2 regions of the Bradyrhizobium sp. NDS-1 genome follow, and region 1 is predicted to be linked to the other one. Evidence: riboswitches for the same ligand, from Rfam matches in the RefSeq annotation. Region 1 holds a riboswitch; the other holds the start of a gene.
The links. A riboswitch is a leader RNA that binds a small molecule or an ion and turns the genes downstream of it on or off. The one in region 1 is predicted to bind S-adenosylmethionine.
Positions count from the first base shown of each region.

Region 2: another riboswitch for S-adenosylmethionine. It lies ahead of RX330_RS04455 (homoserine O-acetyltransferase MetX); the one in region 1 lies ahead of RX330_RS34415 (O-succinylhomoserine sulfhydrylase).

Region 1 covers NZ_CP136628.1:7,349,997-7,357,362, reverse strand. Annotated here, with positions in the region: gene RX330_RS34425 (SGNH/GDSL hydrolase family protein) at 1-614, shown strand, start outside; gene RX330_RS34420 (SGNH/GDSL hydrolase family protein) at 627-1,619, shown strand; gene RX330_RS34415 (O-succinylhomoserine sulfhydrylase) at 1,670-2,857, opposite strand; SAM riboswitch at 2,932-3,011, opposite strand; gene RX330_RS34410 (2'-deoxycytidine 5'-triphosphate deaminase) at 3,092-4,228, shown strand; gene RX330_RS34405 (PAS domain S-box protein) at 4,284-4,700, shown strand; gene RX330_RS34400 (hypothetical protein) at 4,805-5,857, shown strand; gene RX330_RS34395 (MATE family efflux transporter) at 6,023-7,366, shown strand, end outside.
Region 2 covers NZ_CP136628.1:950,074-957,439, forward strand. Annotated here, with positions in the region: gene hisC (histidinol-phosphate transaminase) at 1-629, opposite strand, end outside; gene RX330_RS04450 (chorismate mutase) at 666-1,514, opposite strand; SAM riboswitch at 1,673-1,752, shown strand; gene RX330_RS04455 (homoserine O-acetyltransferase MetX) at 1,843-3,039, shown strand; gene metW (methionine biosynthesis protein MetW) at 3,041-3,703, shown strand; gene RX330_RS04465 (alpha/beta fold hydrolase) at 3,813-4,676, opposite strand; partial or broken gene RX330_RS35680 (hypothetical protein) at 4,751-4,888, opposite strand; gene RX330_RS04470 (TIGR02594 family protein) at 4,877-5,653, shown strand; gene RX330_RS04475 (MOSC domain-containing protein) at 5,735-6,538, opposite strand; gene clpB (ATP-dependent chaperone ClpB) at 6,776-7,366, shown strand, end outside.

The DNA.
Region 1 (7,366 bases):
CCATCAAGGCCGGCAAACCGCTCGACATCCTCGTCATCGGCAGCCGCTCGACCACGATTCCGTCTTCGGAGGGCAGCTCCTATCCGGCGCGCATGGAGGCGATGCTCAAGGAGAAGCTGCCGCCGTCCGAGGTGGTGCACGTCTCCGTAGAAATACAGAGCAAGAGAACCGCGGAGGAGGCCGCCTCCACCTTCGTTAAGCTGTTGGAAGCAAAAACGCCTACTTTGGTCATCTGGCAGACCGGGACCGTGGATGCCATCCGATCCATCGATCCCGACGAATTTCGCAGCGCCGTGACCGATGGGGTTGTTGCGTTGCAAAAGGCAGGGGCCGACGTCGTCTTGATGAATTTGCAGTACAGCCCGCGCACCGAAACGATGATCTCGGCGCAACCGTTTCTCGATAATATGCGCGTGGTGGCGCAGGAGCACGATATTCCCCTGTTCGATCGTTTCGCGATCATGCGGCAGTGGAATGATCAGGGTCAGTTCGACCTGTTCAGCCCGTCCCGCGGGCCCGAGCTGGCGAAACAGGTCCATGATTGCCTCGGCCGGGCGTTGGCACAGTTCGTGATTGACGCTGCCCATCTGGAGCCGGCCCAGCAGCAAAATTGAGGTCTAGCGTTAATGAGTTCTCTCCGCCCTTTTTGCCTGACGACATGGTTGGCCGCGCCTGTAGCCGCGATGCTGTTGTTGCTGGCGACGGCCTCGCAGTCGCATGCGCAGTCGCAAACCGCACAGGCGACATCCACCGCGCCGCAGACGGCTGATCCTGCTCCCGCTTCCCCCTCCCAGACCACTGTCGCCGCGACCTCGCCCGAGCAGCGTGGCGTCACCTCGCGCGCCGTCGACAAGGTCAAGCAGGTCGCCAAGTCCGCCGCCGACATTTTCAGCCGCGTACCCTGCCTTCCGCCAAAGGGCGGTGCGAAGGCGATGGGCACGCTGCCGCATGTCGCAGGCAAGCTCGCCGCGGGCCAGCCCGTGGTCATCGTCGCATTCGGCTCGTCCTCGACGCAGGGATTCGGGGCGAGTTCGCCGGAGTTCAACTATCCGAACCGTCTTGCCGCGCAGCTGCGCCGGCACTATCCGAGCGCCGACATCACCGTCGTCAATGCCGGCGTCGGCGGCGAGGACGCCCCCGAGATGATGAAGCGCCTGCAGACGCAGGTGATCGATACTCATCCGGATCTCGTGATCTGGCAGGTCGGCACCAACGCCGTACTGCGCAATCTCGATCCCGGCGAGACCGCCAAGCTGGTCGAGGACGGCATCAGCCGCATTCAGGCCGCCGGTGGCACCGACATCGTGCTGGTCGATCCGCAATATTCGCCGGCCGTCAACCAGCGCAAGGAGAGCGCCGGCAAGATGATCAAGCTGCTCGGCAATGTTGCCGAGCTCCGCAAGGTCGGCATCTTCCCCCGTTTCGAGGTGATGCGGGATTGGCACGAGAACCAGTCGATCCCGGTCGAGAGCTTCGTCATTGCCGACGGGCTGCACATGAACGATTGGGGCTATGCCTGCTTCGCCCAACTGCTTGCCGACGACATCATCCGCTCCGTCGGCCAGATCAAGCTGGGCGTGAACGTGCCGGCGGACGTGCGGACGTATCGGCCGATGTGAGACGGTGCTGTAAGGTGGGTTACGCTGCGCTAACCCACCCTACGAAGCCCTTACGCCTTCTCCAGCGCGGCGGTCAGATCCTCGATCAGATCGTCTGCATGCTCGAGCCCTGCGGAGAAGCGGATGAAGCCTTCGCCGATGCCGAGGGCGGCGCGGTCTTCCGGCTTCAGGCGCTGATGCGTCGTGGTCGCCGGATGCGTGACCAGGCTCTTGGCGTCCCCGAGATTGTTCGAGATTCGCGCGAGCTTGAGCTCGTTGAGCACGCGGAACGCAGCCGCTTTGCCGCCCTTGACCTCGAAGCCGACCAGCGTCGAGCCGCCGCGCATCTGCTTTTTCACCAACGCCGCTTGCGGATGATCGGCGCGGCCGGGATAGACCAGCCGCGCGATCTTCGGATGGCTCGCCAGCACCTTGGCGATGCGCGCCGCGGTATCGGTCTGCGCGCGCACGCGCACGCTGAGCGTCTCCAGGCCCTTGAGCAGAACCCAGGCGTTGAACGGCGAGATCGACGGGCCGGTCTGGCGCATGAAATTGTGGATGTGCTCGGCGATGAAGGCTTCCGAGGACAGGATGATGCCGCCGAGGCAGCGGCCCTGGCCGTCGATATGCTTGGTCGCGGAATAGACCACGACGTCGGCGCCCAGCGCGAGCGGGCTCTGCCAGATCGGGGTCGCGAACACGTTGTCGACGACGAGCCGCGCGCCGCCCTTGTGCGCGATCTCGGCGATGCCGGGAATGTCGAGCACGTCGAGCGTCGGATTGGTCGGGCTCTCCAGGAAGAACGTCTTGGTATTCGGCCGCACCGCGCGCTGCCACTGGTCGAGATCGAGGCCGTCGACCAGCGTGGTCTCGATGCCGTAGCGCGGCAGCAGGTCCTGAATGACATAGAGGCAGGAGCCGAACAGCGCGCGGGAAGCCACGACATGATCGCCGGCCTTGAGCGGCGCCAGGATCGCGGTCGTCACCGCGGCCATGCCAGTTGCCGCCGAGCGGGCGGCTTCGGCTCCCTCGAGCTCGATCATGCGGCGCTCGAACATCGCGATGGTGGGATTGGAATAGCGCGAATAGATGAAGCCCGGATCCTCGCCCTTGAACCGCGCCTCGCATTCCTCGGCGCTGTTGTAGACGTAGCCTTGCGTCAGGAACAGCGACTCCGACGTCTCCCCATATTGCGAGCGCAGGGTGCCGGAATGGACCAGGCGGGTTTCGGGACGGTAAGCAGCAGGCGACTTCGACATAGGACCCTCCGACGTGACCGCTTCGTCGAAAACGGTCACAAAAAAACCGGCCTGGATATCTCCACGGGCCGGGATCACAGAGGTCCCCGGCCTGTTTAGCGACTTATTTAACGTGGCTGCAAGCCGGCCGGCTCAAATCACCACGGGATAAGTGATGCTCATATTCCGCAATGCCCTTTCCGTCAAGGCGTCCATCGGATAGCCGTAAAAGGCTTGTATTTCCCGCATGTCCGGATGCATTTGACCCCTGATGAGGATCCCCGGTTGACGTTTACGGTCGCGCCCGACGCCAATGGTATCCTGCCCGACCGCATGATCGCGGCGATGGCGGACGCGGGCCTCATCCTGCCCGCCTACGACTTCGTCGAGAGCCAGATCCAGCCGGCGAGCCTCGACCTGCGCCTCGGCGACATCGCCTACCGCGTCCGCGCCAGCTTCCTGCCGGGTCCCGGCGCCACGGTGGCCGAGCGCATCGACGAATTGAAGCTGCACGAGTTCAGCCTCGCCGACGGCGCGGTGCTGGAGACCAATTGCGTCTACATCGTGCCGCTCCTGGAAAGCCTCGCGCTGCCGCCGGAGATCGTCGCGGCCGCGAACCCGAAGAGCTCCACCGGCCGGCTCGACGTCTTCACCCGCGTGATCGCCGACGGCACCCGCCGCTTCGACATGATCGGCGCCGGCTATCACGGCCCGCTCTATGCCGAGATCAGCCCGAAGACGTTTCCGGTGCTGGTCAGCGAGGGCTCGCGCCTCAGCCAGGTGCGCTTCCGCACCGGTGACGCCATCCTCAATGCCGACGAGCTCGATGGCCTGCATGCCGCCGAGCGCCTCGTCGACATCGACGATGCCGATCTCTCCGGCGGCGTCGCCGTCTCCGTCGATCTGTCCGGCGAGAAAGGCAGCGGCTTCGTCGGTTATCGCGCCAAGCGCCACACCGGCGTCGTCGACGTCGATCGTCGCTCCGGCTACGCGGTCGAGGATTTCTGGGAGCCGATCTCGGCACGTCCCGACGGCAGCCTGATCCTCGATCCCGGCGAGTTCTACATCCTGGCCTCGAAGGAAGCCGTGCAGGTGCCGCCCGACTACGCCGCGGAGATGGTGCCGTTCGATCCGCTGGTCGGCGAATTCCGCGTGCACTATGCCGGATTCTTCGATCCCGGCTTCGGCTATGCCGGTGCCGGCGGGCTCGGATCGCGCGCGGTGCTGGAGGTGCGCTCGCGCGAAGTGCCGTTCATCCTGGAGCATGGCCAGATCGTCGGCCGCCTGGTCTACGAGAGGATGCTGGCGCGTCCAGACGCGATGTACGGCCAGCGCATCGGTTCCAACTACCAGGCTCAGGGCCTCAAACTTTCGAAGCATTTCCGGGTGTAGCGCGATCCTGTAGCCCGGATTGCGTTTCACTCGATCCAGGCTACGAGGTGCCGACATGAGCAATCAATCCGAGCTCGACGCCAAGATCGCCGAAGACGTTGCGGATGCGCTGATCTATTCGGATCGCGACGGCACGATCATGCGGTGGAACCGCGCAGCAACGGCCCTGTTCGGCTTCACCGCTGCGGAAGCGCTCGGCCAGAATCTCGATCTGATCATTCCCGAACATCTCCGCGCGGCGCACTGGAAGGGCTTCGAGGCGGCGCTCGCCAGCGGCGCGATGAAGCTGGCGGGCAGGCCGACGCTGACCCGCGCGCAACACAAGAGCGGACGCAAGCTCTACATCGAGATGACCTTCGCGCTGGTGCGCGATTCCGGCGGCAATGTGCTCGGATCCGTGGCGATGGCGCGCGACGTCACCGAACGGGTCGAGCGCGAGCGCGCGGCCAGGACGCCGCCGCAAACTTCGTGATGCGGAATTGGTTGGCGGTCACGCAGGGCGCTCTGCTTGGGCGTCATGTTGCTTGCCTGAAGGCGCAGTGACACACTCGATCAAGACAACGATCGGGAGTGAACATGACCGCCGCATCGGACCCCGCGCAGGAAGCTCAATGGAAGCGCTGGCGCGCGGTCGCCGACCTCTACCACGCCTACTTCACCGGGCTCATTCTCACCGTCGTCACGCGACGCGGCACGGCCGATGCGGCGGAGTTCGTCTTTCGCGTGTTCCGCCGCCAGCAGCAGGAGCGCTTCCTGCCGGGCCTGCAAAAGCTCGGCATCGATCATCTGCCGCCGGCGGTGGCGGCTGCGCAGTATCACTATCTCTCCAATTGGATCGGCGGCGTGCATGTCGAGTACATGTACGAGAGCGACACCAAGGCCTGGATCCGCTATCCGCCGCCACGCTGGATCTGGAAGGGCACGGCGATCTGCGGCGTGCCCGGCGAGGTCTCCCGCGCGATGCTGCGCGGCTGGCACGCCAACAATGGCGCAGCCCTCGGTGACCTCCGTCTCGGCTTCGTCTGCACCAAGCAGAGTGTCGACGGCCAGGACGGACTGGAAGGTTACTACCATCAATACGATCATCCGCTCGAGCTCGATCAGCGGCTCGTCTTCGCACGTCACCTCGAAGCGCCGCTGTTCGATGCGAAAGCCGCGCCGGCTTTGCCGGTGGCAAGCTGGCCGAAACCGCGCCTGGAGAAGGCCTATCGCAACTACGCGATGGAATATGTGCGCACCGCCGCGCCCGTGATGGTGCAGCTGTTCGGCCCGGAAGACGCCGGCTACCTGCTGCACCTCACCGGCAAGCTGATCGGCATGCAGTCTTTCGACGACGTCGCCGCCGCGCTGGCGATGGACCGCGGCGGTGCGAGCACGTTCGCCTCGTTCCTGGGCGCGATATTTGCAGCGCAGGACGACGCTGTCGAGACGACGCGATCCGAAAACGCGTTCGAACTCCGCCAGCAGAGCTGGAAGCTGATGGATGACGTCGCCGACTATCATCCCGCTTGCGCCAGGGTGCTGGCGGGATTGTTCGAAGGCCTGGCTGCGGGTTGCGGGCGGCATATCGCCGTGCATCTGCGTCCCGCCGTCGGCGGTCGTCCGCCGCTGGTCTGGACGATCGAATAGCTTCACCCATCGGAATGCGCTGCCGCAGGGCACGCCTGCATCTGGCGCAGGAGGAATTGCTCCACGCCGTGCTAACAAGCCTCCGCCGCGCCTGTGCGCGAACAAATTGATTGTCACACCTACGCATTGCCGCGCCGCGAAGAGCGCTCATGCCCCGGAGAGGATATGTCCGACATCGCCGAGATCCCGGTCGATGAGCAAGAGCGTCCGCTGCCGCCGCCTCCACCGCCGGTGCGAAGCGCGCTGACGGACGGGCCGATCCTGCGCACGCTGCTCGGCCTCGCCTGGCCCAACGTCATCGCGCTGTCGGCCGGCACCTGTACGGTGATCGCGGAGACCTCCTATATCGGACGGCTCGGCGTCGAGGCGCTGGCGGCGATGGCGCTGGTGTTCCCGGCCATCATCCTGACCATGACGATGTCGGGCGGGGCCATGGGCGGTGCGGTGGCTTCCGCCATTGCGCGCGCGCTCGGCGCCGGCGATCGCGAGCGCGCCGGCACGCTCGCGATGCATGCGCTGCTGATCGGCATCGGCTTCGGCCTCGTCTTCATGCTGGGGATGCTGATCTTCGGGCCGACAGTGCTGGAAATGCTCGGCGGCCGCGGCGATGTGCTGATGCATGCGGTCGCCTATACGGAGGTGTTTTTCGGCGGCGCCGTGCTGCCCTGGCTGCTCAACACCATGGCCGGCGTATTGCGCGGCACCGGCAACATGAAGCTGCCGTCGTTCCTCATCCTCAACTCCGCGGCATGGCAGATCGTGCTCGGGGGCACGCTCGGTCTCGGCCTCGGACCCGTGCCGCAGTTCGGCATGCGCGGCGTCGCGGCCGGCGCGCTGATCGCCTATTGCATGAGCATCGGCATCATGGGCTGGTACCTGTTCTCGGGTCGTGCGCGTGTCACCTTGAGGCTGCGCGGCCTGCGGATCCAATGGGCGATGTTTTTCGACATCCTCAAGGTCGGCGCCATCGCCTGCTTCTCGCCGCTGCAATCGGTGCTGACGATCTCGATCTTCACCCACATGCTGGCGCAGTTCGGCACCGCGATCCTCGCCGGCTACGGCATCGGCGCCCGGCTCGAATTCCTGCTCACTTCGATCGCGTTCTCGTTCGGCATCGCCTGCGTGCCGATGGTCGGGATGGCGATCGGCGCAGGCAACGTCGCGCGGGCGCGGCGGGTCGCGTGGATCGCCAGTGCTGCCGCCTTCGTGGCCGTCGGCGCGCCGGCGTGCGTCGTTGCGCTGTTCCCAGATCTCTGGATCAACATCTTCACCGACAGCGAAGCCGTGCGCGCGGCGAGCCATCAATATCTCTCGACGGTCGGGCCGTTCTACGCGTTTTTCGGCCTCGCCACGACGATGTATTTCTCATCGCAAGGCGCAGCCAAGGTGATCGGGCCGGTGCTGGCGCAGACGGCGCGGCTGATCTACATCGCGGCGGTCGGCTGGTGGCTGTCGACGCACGAGGCCACCGCGCAGAGTTTTTTCTGGCTGGCTGCGAGCTCGATGGTC
Region 2 (7,366 bases), 1.2 Mb from region 1:
GTGGTGGCGACGAGCTCGATTCCCATTTCGTAATCGTTGCGGGAGACGTAGTCGCAATAGGCGGCATCGAGCACCAGCAGCACGTGCGAGGGGAGGCCGGCACGCAGCCGCTTGACCTCGTCGAACGGCACATAGGTCCCGGTCGGATTGTTGGGGTTTGCAAGCCAGACCAGCTTTGTCTTCGGCGTCACGGCTTTCAGGATGGCGTCGACGTCACAGGTGAGGTTGGTCTCCTGCGCGACCACGTTCTTGGCGCCGACCGCCATGGTCGCGATCGGGTAGACCAGGAAGCCGTGCGTGGTCGAGATCGCCTCGTCGCCGTGGCTGAGATAGGTGTGGGCGAGCAAATTGAGGATCTCGTCCGAGCCGGCGCCGCAGATGATGCGGTTGGGATCGAGTCCGAAGGAGCGGCCGATCGCCTCGCGCAGTACGCGCGAAGTGCCTTCCGGATAATCCTCCAGATGGTCCGCTACGCGCTTGAACGCCTCGATCGCCTTGGGCGAGGGCCCGAACGGCGTCTCGTTGGCGGAGAGCTTGAACACCTTGCGGCCCGGCTCGGCGACCGGACTCTTGCCGGGCGTGTAGGGCGCGATATCGAGAATGCCGGGATTCGGCACGGGGCGGGACATCTTCAACTCCGAAAATGGCGGGGCGCGGCGCGCGGTTTACGATTTCGCCCCGGTCGGGGGCACCGTATAGCGCGTTGCGTGGCTGCCGACGAGGGCCGTGGAGCGCACCGAGGCCCCCGCCTCGATCAGGGCAGCCCTGATTTTGTCGATGCTGGTCGCACCCGTGACCGAGACCAGCAATGCCGCGCCGTCGAAGGCGGTATCGGGCACCGCCACGATCTCGGCGAGCGGCGACAGGGCGCGCGCGACCTCGGCGTTCCACCCCGAGACGCGCACGCTGAAGGTCTCGACCTCCGTCACCAGGGCGCTATCGGCGACGCGCGAGATCGCGAACACCGGCAGGGCTGCAGGATGGTCGGCACGCTCGATGAAGGGCATCCGCGCGATGATCTTCGGCGCGCCGTCCGCTTCCAGCTCCAGCCACCACGGCGTGCGGCTGGACGTGGCCGAGACCAGCGCCAAATCGCCCTTGGACTTCGCCACCGCTTCGACTGCGGCCTGCGCGCTGAAATGCGCGACGTAGGGCACGGTGAATCCGAAATTGAAGCGCACGGAATCGCGCATCGCAGGCTCGCTCACCGAGACGTCGGCATGCACCGAGAACGGCGCCTGCACATAAGTGAAGGTCGAGATGATGACGCGCCAGATGCTCTCGACCGTGTCGAGCGGCAGGATGCCGCGATGACGCTGCACGAGCTCGCGCATCATGGCGGCCTCGCGCGCCGGACGGAACGCCGAGCCCACCTCCTGGGTCTGCTTCACCTGGATCAGGCGGTCGATGATGTCGCCGCGCTGCATCAGCAGGCGATGCATGCCCTCGTCGATCGCGTCGATCTCCTTGCGAAGTTCCTGCAGCGATGGTGGCGCGGGCGGACGTTGGGACATGGCTTGGACTGTCGATCGTTCCGATGGGGGATATCCTGATTAGGCAGTCGGGGCGGCGAAAGCAAAGAGAAATGACGTCCTTTTTGGCCCGCGCGACGGAGACCAATCAGCCCGATCCGGTCCGCGACTTGACGAAAACCGCCCAAGACGGTAGCGTTTGCCCGTTCCGTGGTCATTTGAGCCGGCCGGCTTGCAGCCACGTTAAAAAACTCGCTAAACAGGCCGGGGACGCTTTCGATCCCGGCCGAACCTATCGTTCAGGCCGGGTTTTTCATGGCCTGATGCAAGTGGCGATCGAGGTTCGATCGCAAACGAGGTCGATGGTCAGATGGGTGGCGTCAAGTCGATACCGAGTCCTGCGATCAGCGCTGACGAGCGGTCGCACGAGGTGGATCATCCGAGCTCGCAGGTCGCGCATTTCGGCACCGAGCAGCCGCTGCGGCTCGATTGCGGCGTAGATCTCACCCCGTTCCAGATCGCCTACCAGACCTATGGCGAGCTCAACGCCGATCGCTCCAATGCCATTCTGATCTGCCATGCGCTGACCGGCGATCAGCATGTCGCCAACGTGCATCCCGTCACCGGCAAGCCCGGCTGGTGGGAGACGCTGGTCGGCCCCGGCCGCCCCATCGATCCCAAGCATTACTTCATCATCTGCTCCAACGTGATCGGCGGCTGCATGGGCTCGACCGGGCCCGCGTCGATCAATCCTGCAACCGGCAAGGTCTGGGGCCTGGATTTCCCTGTCATCACCATCCCCGACATGGTGCGCGCGCAGGCCATGCTGATCGACCGGCTCGGCATCGACGCGCTGTTCGCGGTCGTCGGCGGCTCGATGGGGGGCATGCAGGTGCTGCAATGGACCGCCGCTTATCCTGCCCGTGTGTTCTCCGCGCTGGCGATTGCCTGCGCGACGCGGCACTCGGCGCAGAACATCGCCTTCCACGAGCTCGGCCGCCAGGCGGTGATGGCCGATCCCGACTGGCACGGCGGCGGCTATGCCGATCACGGCATCCACCCGCATCGCGGGCTCGCGGTGGCGCGCATGGCGGCGCACATCACCTATCTCTCGGATGCAGCGCTGCATCGCAAGTTCGGCCGGCGCATGCAGGACCGCGAGCTGCCGACCTTCTCGTTCGATGCCGACTTCCAGGTCGAGTCCTATCTGCGCTACCAGGGCTCCTCCTTCGTCGAGCGGTTCGATGCCAATTCCTACCTCTATCTGACGCGCGCGATGGATTATTTCGACATCGCAGCCGACCATGGCGGCGTGCTCGCGAAGGCGTTCGCCGATATCAAGACCCGCTTCTGCGTCGTCTCCTTCACCAGCGACTGGCTGTTCCCGACCTCGGAATCGCGCGCGCTGGTGCACGCGCTGAACGCTTCGAGCGCGCGGGTGTCGTTCGCCGAGATCGAGACCGATCGCGGGCATGACGCCTTTCTGCTCGACGTTCCCGAATTCTTCGACATCTCCCGCGCCTTCCTGCAATCGGCAGGCAAGGCCCGCGGACTGAAGGGTAGCTAGCATGTCGGTGCAGGAGGTCTTGCCGCTCGGCGGCGTTGCGACCGGGCAGTCCGGTGATTTTCGCGCGGATCATCGGCTGGTCGCCGAGATGGTCAAGCCGGGCTCGAAGGTGCTCGACGTCGGCTGCGGCGAGGGCGATCTGCTTCAACTGCTGGAGACCCGCGGCATCGACGGCCGCGGCATCGAGCTGTCGCGCGAGGGCGTCAACCGCTGCGTGGCCAAGGGTCTTGCTGTGGTGCAGGGCGATGCCGACACCGACCTCGTCAATTATCCGGATGACGCCTTCGACTACGTGATCCTGTCGCAGACGCTGCAGGCGACGCGGCAGCCGCGTGTCGTGCTGGAGAACCTGCTGCGCATCGGCCGCCGCGCCATCGTCTCGTTCCCGAATTTCGGCTTCTGGAAGATGCGGCTCCAGCTCCTGGTCGGCGGTCACATGCCGCGCACCGAGAACCTGCCGGCGACCTGGTACGACACCGCCAACATCCACTTCTGCACCATCAAGGATTTCGTGCAGCTCTGCGACGAGATCAACGTCAAGATGGAGCGTTCGGTCGCGCTCGATCTCTACGGCCGCCCGGTGCCGCTGAACCTGCCCTGGTGGGTGTGGAACATGTTCGGCGAGCAGGGCGTGTTTCTGCTGAGCCGCGGCGGCGGGAAATAGTCTTGCCGTCATTCCGGGGCGGCACGACGTGCCGAACTATGGTGCGCAATTGCGCACCTGAGAATCTCGAGATTCCGGGTTCGCTCTCCGAGCGCCCCCGGAATGACAGCTAGTGCGGAGCCAGCGACCTCGGATCGCGCGCCGGCCATCTTCCTGCTTCCACCAGCGTCACGAAGCGTTCCACGCTTTCGTTGAACAGCGCGGGCTCTTCGAGATTGAGCACGTGACCTGACTTCGGAAACATCGCCAGCCCCGCCGCTGGCAGATGCTTCTTCAGGAACAGGCTCGGCCCAACGCATAGATCGTCCTCGTCGCCGCAGATGATCAGCGCCGGCGTCGTCGCCTTCTTGATCGCATCCGCCATCGTGTAGATCGAGGGACGTCCGCCCTGGAAGCCGCGCATCGTGCGCGCCGATCCCTTCGCGTCATGCCGCGCCAGCGCGGCGTAGAAATCGGCGTGCCCGCGCGGATCCTTCACCAGGAAGGGAATCCGGCTCGGCGCTTCGCGCGTGACTTTTGCCACTTCCACTGATCCCAGCGTCTCGAACTGCTCGGCATTGGCGCGGCACTGCTGGCGCCAGGCGTCGAGGTTCTCGAGCTCCGAGCCGGAGCCGACGCCGGCCAGCGTCATCGACAATGCGCGCTGCGGCGCGTTCAATCCGATCTGGAGCGACGAGTAGGCGCCCATCGACAGGCCGACGAGATGCGCGCGCTCGATCCCGAGATGATCGAGCACCGCGAGCGCGTCGCTGTAGAAATGCGTGTAGCCGTAGACTTCGCCCTCGGGCACGTCCGAGGGCGTGTAGCCGCGCGCCGAATAGGTGATGCAGCGATGGCCGCGCGAGAAGTAGCGCATCTGCGGCTCCCAATTGGTGTAGTCGGCCGCGAATTCGTGCAGGAAGATGATCGGCGTGCCGCTGCCTGCTTCTTCGAAATAGAGACGGCACTTGTCCTCCGTGACGGCGTAAGGCATCGGGTTTTCTCTCTGAGGGTGTTGCGGCATTGGAATGCCGTTCTGCAGTTCACGCATGTGAGTTCTAACATCCGTTAACCTGCGCGCAAAATCTTCCAGAACGCGTCTTGATCTCGCCACATCAGGATTCTGATACGCAAAGCGGATGTCGGCCGCCGCACGGGCCGATCGGGAAGTGGGGTGTCAACGAAGGATGAAGAATGTTCGAGTTGCTTGCGTCTCGCCTGTCGCGTCGTGTTGTCGCGCTGGCGATCTTCCTCGCGGCGGTCGCCGCGTTCGTCTCTCCGGCCTCAGCGCGGCCGTATCATCGTCATAGCGCAGAGCGGCACGCTTACGTGCACCACGCCAGACATCATCATCACCGCCACCACGCACGCAGCTCGCGCTTCGAGCGCAGCGCGGCACAGCTGCAGGCGAACGGGTTCGGCAACACCTTTGCCAGCTATGATCCGAACGCCAACAGCCCAGGCATTGCCATGAGCGGCAATGGTGAAACGATCATTAGAGGCAGCGGTCGCATGGCCACGAGCGGTGTCCGTCGAATGGCCATGCGCGATGGCGATGGAATGGCCGCCAGCGCGAACGGCGGCATGGCCAGCAACGGCATGAGTGGCGGCGGCTTTGGCGGCGGATCGGGCCTCGTCTCGGAGGCGCGCCGCTATGTCGGCAGCAATCCGACCGGGCGCGGCAGTCTGTGGTGCGCGCGCTTCATGAACATGGTGCTGCAGAAGACCGGGCATCAGGGCACGGGATCCGACATGGCGAGCTCGTTCGCGCGCTACGGCACCCGCGTCTCCGGTCCGCAGGTCGGCGCCATCGCGGTGATGTCGCGTGGCAGCCGTGGCGGCCATGTCGGGGTCATCACCGGCATCGACGCGCACGGCAATCCGATCATGATCTCCGGCAACAACGGCAACCGCGTCCGCGAGGCGCCGGTCTCGCGCGGGAAGATCTATGCGTATGTGATGCCGAATTGAGGTGAGGCGCGTAGGATGGGTTGGCTGGCGGGCGCGCGAAGCGCGGTCGCTGGCGTAACCCACGCTACGGCAACGTGGCTCTCACAGCAGCTTCGGTTCTTCCACCGCAACCGCGTCGCCCACACCGATCTCGCCGCCTTCGATCACCTCGGCATAGATGCCGCAGTCCATGTGGCCGAGCGTGCGCGAGAGCGTGGGCGGGATTTCGAGATCGCGCTTGCCGGTCTCGGGATCGACGTTGGTGGCGGGGCAGCGCACGATGCGCTTGACCACCTTCAGCCGGGCCTGCCCGATCGCAAGCGTCTGGCCAACGAGATCGAGCTCCGACCAGGCCGGCCAGCCCTTCACGTAGAGATTGGCGCGGAAGCGCAGCGGATGCACGGCAACGCCGCCCAGCATGGCCTCGATGGCACGGACACTGTCGAGATTGATGATGGAGACGACCTTGCGGGCGACGTCGGAAAAGCTGTGGTCGCGGCCGGACAGAACCTTGGGCGGACCCTTCAGCTCGGGCTGAAAATTCTCCGTGAAGTAGCGCTCGATCGCGGCACGTCCGGTTGCGGTCTCCAGGTCGCCGCTGGCGACGGTCTGGCCGTCCTTGCGGATCGTCAGCACATTGGTGGCGTCGTCGAAGCGGCTGTCGAGCTGCGCCAGCCGCTCATTGCGAGCGAGCATCAGAAACTGGATTTTCGGCTTCCATTCGGGCGCGTCAGGGTCGAATCCGCTCGGGCCGTTTTCGATCGCGTAGCGGCGGTCCGCAGGGAGGGTCTGGCCGGCCCGCAAAGGGACCCGCGACAGGCGTTCGGGCGTCAGGCCCTTGATCGGGTAGCGGTAGAGGCCGGTGATCTCGGCGGTGTGGCTGGCGGACTTTGCGGTAGGGGTCATGCCGCTACTTAAGGGATTCGGCCGATCCGAGCCAACCCCGCCCACCAACGCACGAAATTGTGAAGTCGCCTCTTTCGCATCCGCAATCTGCTTCCCACATCTGCGTCAGGCCGGCGGCAACGTCGGCAAAATGCGACCGTTACCGGTTGAGAAACGTCAATGCGGTAATTGGAAACCCAATGAAGATGCCGTTTGGGGTGCCTTAGGGGCCCCGATGGCAGGCCGAGGGACAGAAAGATGAATATCGACAAATATACCGAACGCTCCAGGGGCTTCGTCCAGTCTGCGCAGTCGCTTGCGATGCGCGAGGGACACCAGCAGTTTTCCACCCTGCACGTGCTGAAGGTCCTGCTGGACGATAATGAGGGCCTCGCTTCCGGCCTGATCGACCGCGCCGGCGGCAATTCCCGTGCAATTCTGAAGGCGACCGAGGACGCCCTGAACAAGGTGCCGAAGGTCAGCGGCGGCGGCGCCGGGCAGATCTATCTGGCGCCCGAACTCGCCCGCACCTTTGATGCCGCCGAAAAGGCCGGCGAGAAGGCCGGCGACAGCTTCGTCACCGTCGAGCGGCTGCTGCTCGGGCTCACGCTGGAGAAGACCAGCGAGGCCGGCACGATCCTGAACAAGGGCGGCGTCACCCCGCAAAACCTCAACGCCGCGATCGAGGCGCTGCGCAAGGGCCGCACCGCGGACTCGGCGACGGCCGAGAACGCCTATGACGCGCTGAAGAAATATGCCCGCGACCTGACCCAGGCGGCGCGCGACGGCAAGCTCGATCCGGTCATCGGCCGTGACGAGGAGATCCGCCGCACCATCCAGGTGCTGTCG